Regions from separate parts of the Streptomyces sp. NPDC094147 genome, predicted to be linked through region 2. Evidence: riboswitches for the same ligand, from Rfam matches in the RefSeq annotation. Region 2 holds a riboswitch; the other holds the start of a gene.
The links. A riboswitch is a leader RNA that binds a small molecule or an ion and turns the genes downstream of it on or off. The one in region 2 is predicted to bind magnesium.
Positions count from the first base shown of each region.

Region 1 (5,173 bases), on a different contig from region 2:
TCGACGGCCGGGTCGCGGCTGTCGCATCGGTGACGGTCACTGAGGCGGCGACGGCCAGTGAAGCGGTCGCGGCGGTGACGACGGTGCGCAGGCGCACGGGTTCCTCCCAGGTCGTATGCAGCAGACACGGACATACTGGATCGCCTTGCGTGACAGGCGAGTTGAGTCCCGTCATCGTCCGTGTAAACGCTCGACGGGCGGTGGAATCCGTGCCCCGACCCGGGCGCGCGTTCGGGACGGCCCGGCGGAGAAGGGGTGGTCACGCCCACAGACTGCCTGTGAGCAGGGCCCCTGGCGGATCGCGAGGTGCCCTGGGCCACTTATCCTGAGCGACCCGGTCCGTACCCGGTGTCCTGGCCGTACAACTTGTCCTTGGAGTCCGCCTTGAGGGTAAATCTCCGTTCCCGCGTCACTCTGTGGCTCGGGCGCACCTACCTTGCCAGGATCCAGAAGCGCGGCATCGGACCCGGCACCATCTCGCTGCTCCCCGACGACCTGCTCATGCCGCTGCGCCGGGACGGACTCGACCCGGTGCCCGAGCTCACCGCACGGCAGGCCGAGGAACCGGTCGGCAAGGTCCCGCTGCCCTTCGGCATGGACGCCTGGGTCGTCACCGGCCACGACGCGGTGAAGGCGGTGCTCGGCTCCACCGACGGGTTCAGCAACGACTTCACCCATCTGGCGGGCAACGCGGGCGTCGAGGAGGAGCAGCACCCCGGCGGCCTCGGATTCAGCGATCCGCCGGTGCACACCCGGCTGCGCCGCATCCTCACACCCGAGTTCACCATGCGCCGGCTGCGGCGGCTCACCCCCCGCATCGACGCCATCGTGACCGAGCGGCTCGACGCCATGGAGGCCGCGGGCGGCCCCGTCGACCTCGTGGAGGCCTTCGCGCTGCCCATTCCCTCGCTGACCATCTGCGAACTGCTCGGCGTGCCCTACGAGGACCGCCACGACTTCCAGCAGCTCGCCATGGAGCGCTTCGACCTGTTCGGCGGGGCGACCGCGCCGCTCGGCGTCATGTCCGCCTCGCTGTCCTACTTCAGGGACGTCGTCAAGAAGCAGCGGGAGAACCCGGGCGACGGGCTGCTCGGCATGATCGTCAAGGAACACGGCGACAGCGTCGGCGACGACGAACTCGCCGGCCTCGCCGACGGCGTGCTGACCGGCGGATTCGAGACCACCGCGAGCATGCTGGCGCTCGGCTCCCTCGTCCTGCTCCAGGACCCGGACGCCTTCGCGCGAATAGCGGAGGACGAAGCGGCCGCCGCCACTTTCGTGGAGGAGGCCCTGCGCTACCTCACCGTGGTGCAGCTCGCCTTCCCGCGCTTCGCACGCGAGGACGTCGAGATCGCGGGGGTGCGCATCCCCAAGGGCGACATGGTGCTGTGCTCGCTCAGCGGCGCCAACCGCGACGCCGCCTTCACCTCGGGCGACGGCGGCTTCGACCCGCACCGCAAGGCGAGCGGCCATCTCGCCTTCGGCTACGGCATCCACCGCTGCATCGGCGCCGAACTCGCCCGGATGGAACTGCGCGCCGCCTTCCCCGCCCTGGTCCGCCGCTTCCCCGAGATGCGCCTCGCCGTACCGGCCGAGGAACTCGCCTTCCGCAAGCTGTCGATCGTGTACGGCGTGGAGTCGCTGCCCGTTCACCTGCGGGGCTGAGGGATGTCCGGTGGGTCATGTGCGGGGCGGGCTCCGCACCGCTGGTGTTGATGACGCCGCTGGTGGCCGCTACGGCGTACGGTCACCGGGCCGGCCGCCCGCGGTCGGGCAAGGTGCTGCGAGACCGCGGCGTACGGTGCGCCGAGTCAGTGTTCGGCCGCAGGTGACGCCGTAGCGGGTGGCGGATCGAAGGCGTAGCCGACCTGCCGTACGGTGCGGATCAGTGCCCGGTGGCCGCGGCCGAGTTTGCGGCGCAGGCGGGCGATGTGGACATCGACGGTGCGCATGTCGCCCGTGGCCCTCTGCTGCCACACCAGTTCCATCAGTTGCCGGCGGGTGTACACGCGGTGCGGATGCGCGACGAAATGGGCGATGAGCTCGAACTCCATGCAGGTGAGCTCCAGTTGGCGGCCGTCGACCGAGACCCGGCGGGTTCCGCAGTCGACGACGAGACCGCCCGCCCGGTACTCCGGAGCCCTCGGCAGCTCGGCCACTTCGGGCCGGGACGGCGACTGCGGTACGGGCCGGGCCCGTCGGCGCCATCGCGACCCCGTGGGCGTGGTCAGCAGATCGTGGTGAACGCGGTGGACCAGTCGGTAATTCAGGGGCATGTCCCCTCCTGTCAGGTCGGCACGGTGTCAGAGCCCGCGGTCCGGAAAACGGCGCCCCCACAAGTCGGCGCCACGAGCGGACACCCCCTAGGGGGTGTCCGGTGGGTCATGGCCGGGGTCGCGGCGGCTGGCACGGCACCTCGCCGCGTTGCCGAAACGTCCCGATAGCTCCGCTATCGAAACGCTCCGACGCCTTGCGATGCACCGCACCAGCCGCCGCGCCCTGTCCGACCCTGACCCACCGGACACCCCCTAGTGCCAGGTGGCTTCGAGGTGGCGTCGGCCGTCGGGTCCGGTGACGGGGTGCCAGTGGGCGTGCGGGGTAGAGCCGCTCCGGGCACGTGCCGAGGGGGTTCGTGCCGATGCCGGGCCGGGGGCCGCGCGGATGACGGTGCTGTCCACGGGGCTGTCGGCGAGCCGCCGCAGAACGCCGGCGATCCGTTCGCGGAGCACACCGCGCTTGCGGGGCGTGGTGTGGTGGACGGGGAAGTGGATGGCGGTCAGGACGGACATGGGTGACTCACCTCCGTGCGGGGCGCAGGGCGCGGGCGGAAGGGGACGGGTGGTTGGGCGGGGTGTCGGTGGCGGCTCGGCTGATGCGCTGGGCGGCCGCCAGTGGCAGATCGGTGAACTGGGCCAGCCAGCGGGCCTCACGGCCCTGGCGGGCGAGAAGGTAGGCGAGGTGGACGCGGGGGTGGTAGGCGGCGTGCCGGGCGTGCGGTCCGGCACAGGCGGCCGGGTCGTCCAGGAGGTAGGTGCGCGTGGTGCCGTCGAACAGCGTCAGGGGCAGCGACGGGCAGGCACATCCCGTCGGTGCGACCCGGCGGACGGCGGGCGCGGTCAGTTTCGCGAGGTGGTGAAGGAAACGCATGGAGTCCTCCCTTATCCAAGGGGAGTTGACGGTGGTCTGGCTCTCCGGCCCGCGGGGCGGCATCGCTCGCCGCCCCGCGCGGGACTCACCGGCCGAGTGCGACCTGGACGCTCGTGATGACGACGAGGATCATCGCGATGAGCAGGTGCGTGCGGTGCGGGGTGCCGGAATGGTGGGCCTGGCGGGTGCGGTGGTCATGGTGAGGCTCCCAAGTCCCCTGGTGGGGGGAGGAGTTGGGGGCACGCGGCAGTCACGCACGGCACACCGAAGCAGCCCGGCCGCCCGGGACGGCCGGGGCCGTACGGGTGCGGGTGAGGAGACGTGTGCGTAGAGAGTGTCGCTATCGCGTGCCGAGGACGGGCGAGGTCGATCGGATGCGGGGCCGACTGTGGCCCGGACTACTGCAACTGCAATCCATGTCTCTCGCCTCCTTCCGGCCGGAGCGCATGTGGGCGCTGGACGACGCGGCAAGGAGCGGACCGGCCCCGATGGCCGGTTCACCCCAACTCGTCAGAGCTTTGGCACTGCACGGCGTAATCCCCTTGCCGGGGAAGCCACTTGGGGTCACCCCTTAAGTCGGGGAGACCTGGCCTGACCCTGGGCGTCTCTCGACGTCGTGGGGTCAGTGGCCTGTGTCCGTGCAGACGCCTCACCGAACGAGGTGCCCTCTTCAAACCTCCAGAAGCATAGCCCCCTTCTTGCGCGATGACGCAACTAATTGGCGAACCTTTGACGCGGGCCCGGCCTCATGCCGGTGATCCCTTGCCGAACCGCCGCGAGACGTCACGCCATGTGGGCGAAGGTGAGCCGGCATCCGTCACCGAGGGCGTGGGTCGTGCTCACCGCGCTCAATACTCGCGTCACCTGGTGGCGGCGCAGGCGACGGGAGGTGGCACTGGCCGAGGGCCACGAGGGCCACGAGGCCTGCGGGCCCGCGGCCAACGATGCCGCCGTCCCCCGTCGAGGAGATCGTCGCCGAGGGGCACGCGGGTTCTCATCAAGTCCGGCGGCTTCTGCAAGGGGCCGAACGACAACGGGAAACCGGCCCCGTCCGGTGAGACGGCCGCGACGCCGGAGCGCATCTGCCGGTAGGGCCGTACGTCTCGCGAGGTGAGTGGCCCTCCGGCTCGGGCTGCCGCGACGGTCGTCTGGTCGTCGGCTCCCGGTGAGGGAGGCAGAGCAGGGCTGCCTGCCGGAGGTCCACTGTGACCCTGCCGCGACCATCGAGTGCAGGACGAGCCGCTGTGCCGCGGACGTGACGGCGCCAGTGCGCGACCCGCTGGCTGAGGGGTCAGTGTGCGTCGTGGGAGCTTTCTGCGACAGGGCGGGCAGAGGCGGTGTCTCCGGGTGCGGCCTGGATGGTGCGTGGTGCTTCGGGTGCGGCCGGGCCCGGCGCGGGCGATGCCGTCGGCGGCGTGCCGCCTTCGCCCTTCATGGCCTTGGCCTCACTCTTGAGGATGCGCATCGACTTGCCCAGTGCTCGGGCGGCGTCCGGCAGCTTCTTCGAGCCGAACACCAGGACGAGCACGACCACCAGGATGAGCAGATGCCACGGTTCCAGCGCATTGCGGAACATCTCGTCCCCGCCTTCCTCTTGCATGGCCGGACGGGACGGTCAGGGATGCGTCCGCCGGAAAGATTGCTACATTGCGCAACTGTACAACTGTGGGGTGGGATCAGACGGTCCCCTACTTCTTTGTAGACCGCACGGACAAGGGGCGCTCACATGGCAGGCAGCCATCAGGTGTCGGGTCGGTGTCGGGCTGGTAGCGGGGCTACGGTGGCGGGACGACAGCGCAAGCGCGGCAAGGCGAAGATCGGGATCACGATGAGCGTCTCGCTGCTTGCTGTCGACGGCCGGGCCGAGTACGAGTACCACCCCGGCCGACGCACCAAGAGGAGAACCCCCATGCCCGCCCAATCCCGGGCCGCACGACCCGGCCTCGCCACGGCCCTGGCCGGGCTGCTGCTCGCGCTGACCGCCGTCCTCGTTCCCATACCCGCGCACGCGGCGAGTGGTACCGGT
Region 1 is NZ_JBIWHT010000061.1:96-5,268, reverse strand. It holds gene ACIQ8J_RS35180 (esterase-like activity of phytase family protein) at 1-97, opposite strand, end outside; gene ACIQ8J_RS35175 (cytochrome P450) at 385-1,665, shown strand; gene ACIQ8J_RS35170 (winged helix-turn-helix domain-containing protein) at 1,812-2,276, opposite strand; gene ACIQ8J_RS35165 (hypothetical protein) at 2,529-2,789, opposite strand; gene ACIQ8J_RS35160 (hypothetical protein) at 2,797-3,147, opposite strand; M-box (ykoK) riboswitch at 3,642-3,815, opposite strand; gene tatA (Sec-independent protein translocase subunit TatA) at 4,439-4,723, opposite strand; partial or broken gene ACIQ8J_RS35150 (hypothetical protein) at 4,928-5,173, shown strand, end outside.
Region 1: linked by a shared signal. The riboswitch ahead of ACIQ8J_RS35160 (hypothetical protein) and the one ahead of ACIQ8J_RS22045 (NRAMP family divalent metal transporter) in region 2 are both predicted to bind magnesium.

Region 2 (5,173 bases):
ATGGCGGGGAGCTCGGCGTCCCGGTCGGTGCCGCCGGCCGGGGCGTGGTCCAGGAGCCGTCCGGCCGGACGCAGCAGTACGTGGACGCCGAGCACGGTCAGCGCGAGGATCAGGGCGAAGGCGAGGTGACCGGATGCGGCCAGGACGCCGACGGCGGCCGAACACCACAGTGTGGCGGCGGTGTTGAGGCCGCGTATCCCGCCGCCGTCGCGCATGATCACCCCGGCGCCGAGGAAGCCGATGCCGGAGACGACGTAGGACGCGACGCGGGTCGGGCTGCCCGTGTCGGAGACCGCCTCGCTGTACAGGACGAAGGCGGTGGCGCCGACCGCGACCAGGGTGTTGGTGCGCAGCCCGGCCATGCGGGCGCGCCACTGGCGTTCGATGCCGATCAGCGCCCCGCAGCCCAGGCCGGTGGCCAGGCGCAGCAGGAAGTCGGCGGTGGTCAGAGCGTGCATGGGGCACCTCCTCGATAGCCGTCGGCGTGGTGGTCGCGACGGCGGGCGGAACGGGGGTGCTCCCGGGGGCGCGGGTGCCGGTCAGGGCGTGCGCGGCGGGGCGGCCGGGAGCGGGTGGGTGTGCGGCCGATGGTGGCCGGGACTGTTGCTGTCCATGGTGTCGCCCCCTTCCTGTCGGCGCGCGGCGTCCTGCCGCGCAGTGGTGCGGCTGATGCCGCGGTACGGGTGGCCGAGGGCCTGGATTCACGCCCGTCGACCGCTGCACCACAATACTTGCACAGATACGCAACAAGGGGCAACGGGGGCCGCCCTCAGGCCCTGCCCCCGGGGGCTCCTGCCCGGATTCCCGGTCGGCGCGCCACCCCGCAGGTCGCTGCGGCTATTCTATTTGCGTGGATATGCAAGTGACCTCGCCGGACTCCGTCGCCGTGGGCCAGGCCGTCGCGGTGCTCAAGGCGGTGGCCGACCCGACGCGGTACCGGCTGCTGTGGGCGCTCAGCCGGCAGGAGCTTCCGGTGAGCACCCTTGCCGAACTGCTCGGCACCCATGTCGCCGCGACCTCCCAGCACCTGGCCAGGCTGCGGGCGGTGGGCCTGGTGAGCCCCCGCCGCGAGGGTACCCGGATCTACTACCGGACCGGTCCCGCGGACGCCCGGCACCTGCTGGAGGGCGCCCTGCTCGTCGCGCGGGCACAGGAGACTCACGTACAGGTCGACGGGGAGTCCTGATCAGGTGGTCGGCTGGAGGAATTCCAGTCGGTTGCCGACCGGATCCTGGGTGTAGAAACGGCGGTAGCTCGGCAGGCTGACGTTCCAGACGACCGGGGCACCGTGCTGTTCCAGCCGGGTGGCGAGCTCGTCGAGGTCGGTGACGCGCACGGCGGGGTGAGCCTTGCGGGGCGGGTGGAACCCGTCCTCGATGCCCACATGGATCTGCACCTGGCCGCCGTCGGCGGCGAACCAACAGCCGCCCCGGCGGGCGAGCCCGGATGGCTGGGGAATCTCCGTCATCTGCAGGGCGGTGATGTAGAAGCTGCGCAGAACGTCCTCGGAGCCGGCCGGGGCAGCCAGTTGGACGTGGTCGAGTGCGGCGAGCATGGCGAACGGACCTCCGTTCAGTGGGTGTGACGAGGTTCCGGGCACGCCGCCCGGGGCGGGGTCAACTCACGCCGGGCGGCCGGGTGTTCACTGGCCGAGTGCGACCTGGACGATCTTGATGACGACCAGGATCATCGCGATCAGCAGGTAGGTGCGCAGGGCTCCCATGCCGATCTTGCGGCCGGTGGCCATGACCGGGCGGCTCAAGGTCTCCAGGGGCGGCATCCGCCAGGTGTCGCGGCCGGTGCGGTCGATGGGGTCTTCCTTGGTGCCGGTGCGCCGCCGGGTGAAGGAGTATCCGGCGGCGAGCACTCCGGCGACGCCGCAGCCGGCCATGATGTCGAGGATCGCGTTCGCGGTGATGTCGGGGAAGAGGACGGAGGCGGTGAGGATGATGGAGAGAGTGACCAGGACGCCGACGACCGCGGCGGTGAAGGCGTTGGTCTTGGGGCCGTTGACCCAGGGGCCCAGGACCTGCTTGTCGTTGCAGAGCAGCAGCAGGAAGACGGAGGCGGAGGGCAGCAGCACTCCGGCGAGCGTCTGGACGCCCTGGGTGAGCAGGCCGAGCGGGGAGCCGGGGATCAGCACGATGGTCGCGGCCACGGCCACCAGGCCCGCGTAGATGGCGTAGAAGCCCTTGGCGCCCTTGACCCCGCGGTGCAGCGAGTGCTTCATGCCAAGTACGTCGCCGATGGCGTAGGCGGTGGAGAGCGAGACGGCGAACGCGCCGATGATCGAGGCATCCAGCAGGGCGACGGCGAAGAGGACTCCGGCGATCTTCCCGGCGTGTGCCTCAAGGCCGGTGGCCAGGCCCGCGGCGTCGTCGAAGTTGCCGAAGTCCTTGGTGCCGGCGAAGGCCGCGGCGGTCATGCCCATCAGGGCGGCGCCGCCGATGACGACGATGGCGATGCCGATCACGAGGTCGGCCTTCTCGTACTTCATGAAGCGCGGGGTGATGCGCTTGTCGATGACGTAGGACTGCTGGAAGAACAGCTGCCACGGGGCGACGGTGGTGCCGACGATCCCGATGATCAGCAGCATGACGGTGGCCAGCTCGCCGGAGCCGCCCGGCATGGACGGTACGACGAAGTCGTGCGCCATCTGCGAGGACGCCGGGTGGATGATGAAGTACAGCGGAATCAGCAGCAGCGAACCGGCGCAAAGGAAGATCGCGATCCGCTCGAAGCGGCGGAACGACCCGGTGAACGCGGAGGCGATGATCACCGCTGCGGCCAGGATCACCGACGCCACCTTGGGCAGCCCCAGATAGCCGGCCGCGAGCGTGATGCCGATGAACTCGGTCACCAGGGTGAGGGCGTTGAGCAGGAACAGGTCGATCACGGAGAAGGCGCCCCAGAACTTCCCGAACCGCTCCAGGATGAGGCGGGCGTGGCCGACGCCGGTGACCGCGCCGAGCCGCAGCACCATCTCCTGATTCACATACAGCACCGGGACCAGCAGGAGCAGGGTCCACAGCAGGCTGGTGCCGTAGTTCTGTCCGGCCTGGCCGTACGTGGCGAACGCGCCGGCGTCGTTGTCGCCGACCATCACGATCAAACCCGGGCCGACTATCGCGAGCAGCGTCTTGAGCTTGGCGGACAGGCCCCGGCGCTCGGCCTGGTCGTCCAGTTTGATGGTGCCGAGCGCGCCGCGGATGTCGCCGACGTGGGCGTCGTCGAGAACTGCCGCGCGGGGTGCCGGAACGGTGGGCCTGACGGGTGCGGTGGTCATGGTGGGTCTCCCAACTCCCCTGGCAGGGGGAGGTGTTGGGGGACGCACGGCAGCAATCCTGCCCGCGAGCGCGGCTCATCGCCCCGGGGCGGCCAGGGGGCCGCGCCGGGCATGGGCGGTGTCGCTGCTGCGCTTGCGGGAAAGGTGGTTACCGTGCGCCACGGAAGAGCGAGGGCATACGGAATGAGGGGCAACTGTGGCCCGGACTACTGCAACTGCAATCCATGTCTCTCGCCTCCTTCCGGCCGGAGCGCACGTGGGCGCTGGACGACGCGGCAAGGAGCGGACCGGGCGTGACCCGGTTCACCCCAACTCGTCAGAGCTTTGGCACTGCACGGCGTAATCCCCTTGCCGGGGAAGCCACTTGGGGTCACCCCTTAGGCCGGGGAGACCTGGCCTGACCCTGGGCGTCTCTCGACGTCGTGGGGTCAGTGGCCTGTGTCCGTGCAGACGCCTCACCGAACGAGGTGCCCTCTTCAAACCTCCAGAAGCATAGCCTCTTTGTTGCACGATCACGCAACTGCTTGGTGAACCTTTGACGCGGAACGGCTCGTTCGGGTCCCCTCGGCACCGCCGCCCCGGCGCGGGTACTCTGCTCCGCGACATGCACACCACAGGGAGCTCATCGGTGGATCACGACAGCAAACCCGCAGGCAGCACGGCCGTCGGGCACGGTCTGCACTGGCGAGGGGTGATCCGTACCCGGCGGGCCGTCATCACCACGTCGCTCGCCGTCGGCGGCCTCGTCGTCTCGCTCAACTTCGGCGGACTGCTGGGCAACCCGGACAGCCATCAGTCGATGACCTCCCGGGTGATCGCCGGCATCAGCGCCGGGATCTTCCTGGTGGGCGCGCTCATCGCGGTGCGCGGGGCCACGGACGATCTGGTGAAGCTGCTGACCGGCCGGATCAGCGACAACCGGTCCGCCGCGCTGCGCGTGATCTGCCTGCTCTCCGGCTACGCGCTGGTGATCCTAGGCGCGCTCAGCCTGCTCCGGGTGGAGTGGAGCAAGCTGCTGCTGGGCGGTGCGCTGACCGGTGTGGTCCTCGGGATCGCCGCCCAGCCCGTCCTCGGAAACATCTTCGCTGGCCTGGTGCTGCTGGTCTCGCACCCCTTCACGATCGGCGAGAAGGTCAGCGTCCAGTCGGGACCGCTCGGCGGCCGCATCGAGGGCGAGGTCACCGACATGACTCTGCTGTTCGTCGAACTCCACACGGAGGACGGCAAGATGCTCCTCCCCAACAACGCGGTCCTCGGCGCGGCGATCGGCCCGCCCGCCCGCGAGACGCCGCTGATCTGAAGGGGGGGAGTGCCCCCTGACACATTGCAACGGCCTCTGGGGGCCTGACCTTCGACACTGTTTTCGCATTGCGCAATCAAGCAACTAGCATGCGGGGCGAAGGTGTTCCTCCTCGCGGGTGTGTCCATGCCGCTGGGGCCGCGAGGCCCGGGAACGCGACAGATCCGAGGGGGAGAACGAACACGCCATGATGGGCCACTCGCACGCCGTCAGCGGTGCACTGCTCTTCGCAGGGACAGCGCCGTACCTGCCGCCGCTGATCATGCACACGCACCTGGCGCCGCAGGAGATCTTGATGGGCACCGTGCTCTGCGCGGGTGCCGCGCTGCTGCCCGATCTCGACCACCATGACGGCACCATCGCCAACTTCCTGGGCCCGGTCTCCAAAACGCTCTGCCGTTTCGTGGCCTGGATTTCCGGCGGGCACCGCCACGCCACGCATTCGCTGTTCTTCGTGGCCTTCATGACCCTGGGCAGCTGGGCCGGGGTCACCTACCTGGGCCGCCCGTTCACCGTGGGCATGACGTTCTTTCTGCTGGCGCTGGCGGTCCGGGCCCTCAATCTCTGCCCGCCCGGCCACGGTTTCC
Region 2 is NZ_JBIWHT010000015.1:37,607-42,779, forward strand. It holds gene ACIQ8J_RS22030 (MgtC/SapB family protein) at 1-458, opposite strand, end outside; gene ACIQ8J_RS22035 (ArsR/SmtB family transcription factor) at 857-1,186, shown strand; gene ACIQ8J_RS22040 (VOC family protein) at 1,187-1,555, opposite strand; gene ACIQ8J_RS22045 (NRAMP family divalent metal transporter) at 1,643-3,286, opposite strand; M-box (ykoK) riboswitch at 3,587-3,760, opposite strand; gene ACIQ8J_RS22050 (mechanosensitive ion channel domain-containing protein) at 3,915-4,586, shown strand; gene ACIQ8J_RS22055 (metal-dependent hydrolase) at 4,774-5,173, shown strand, end outside.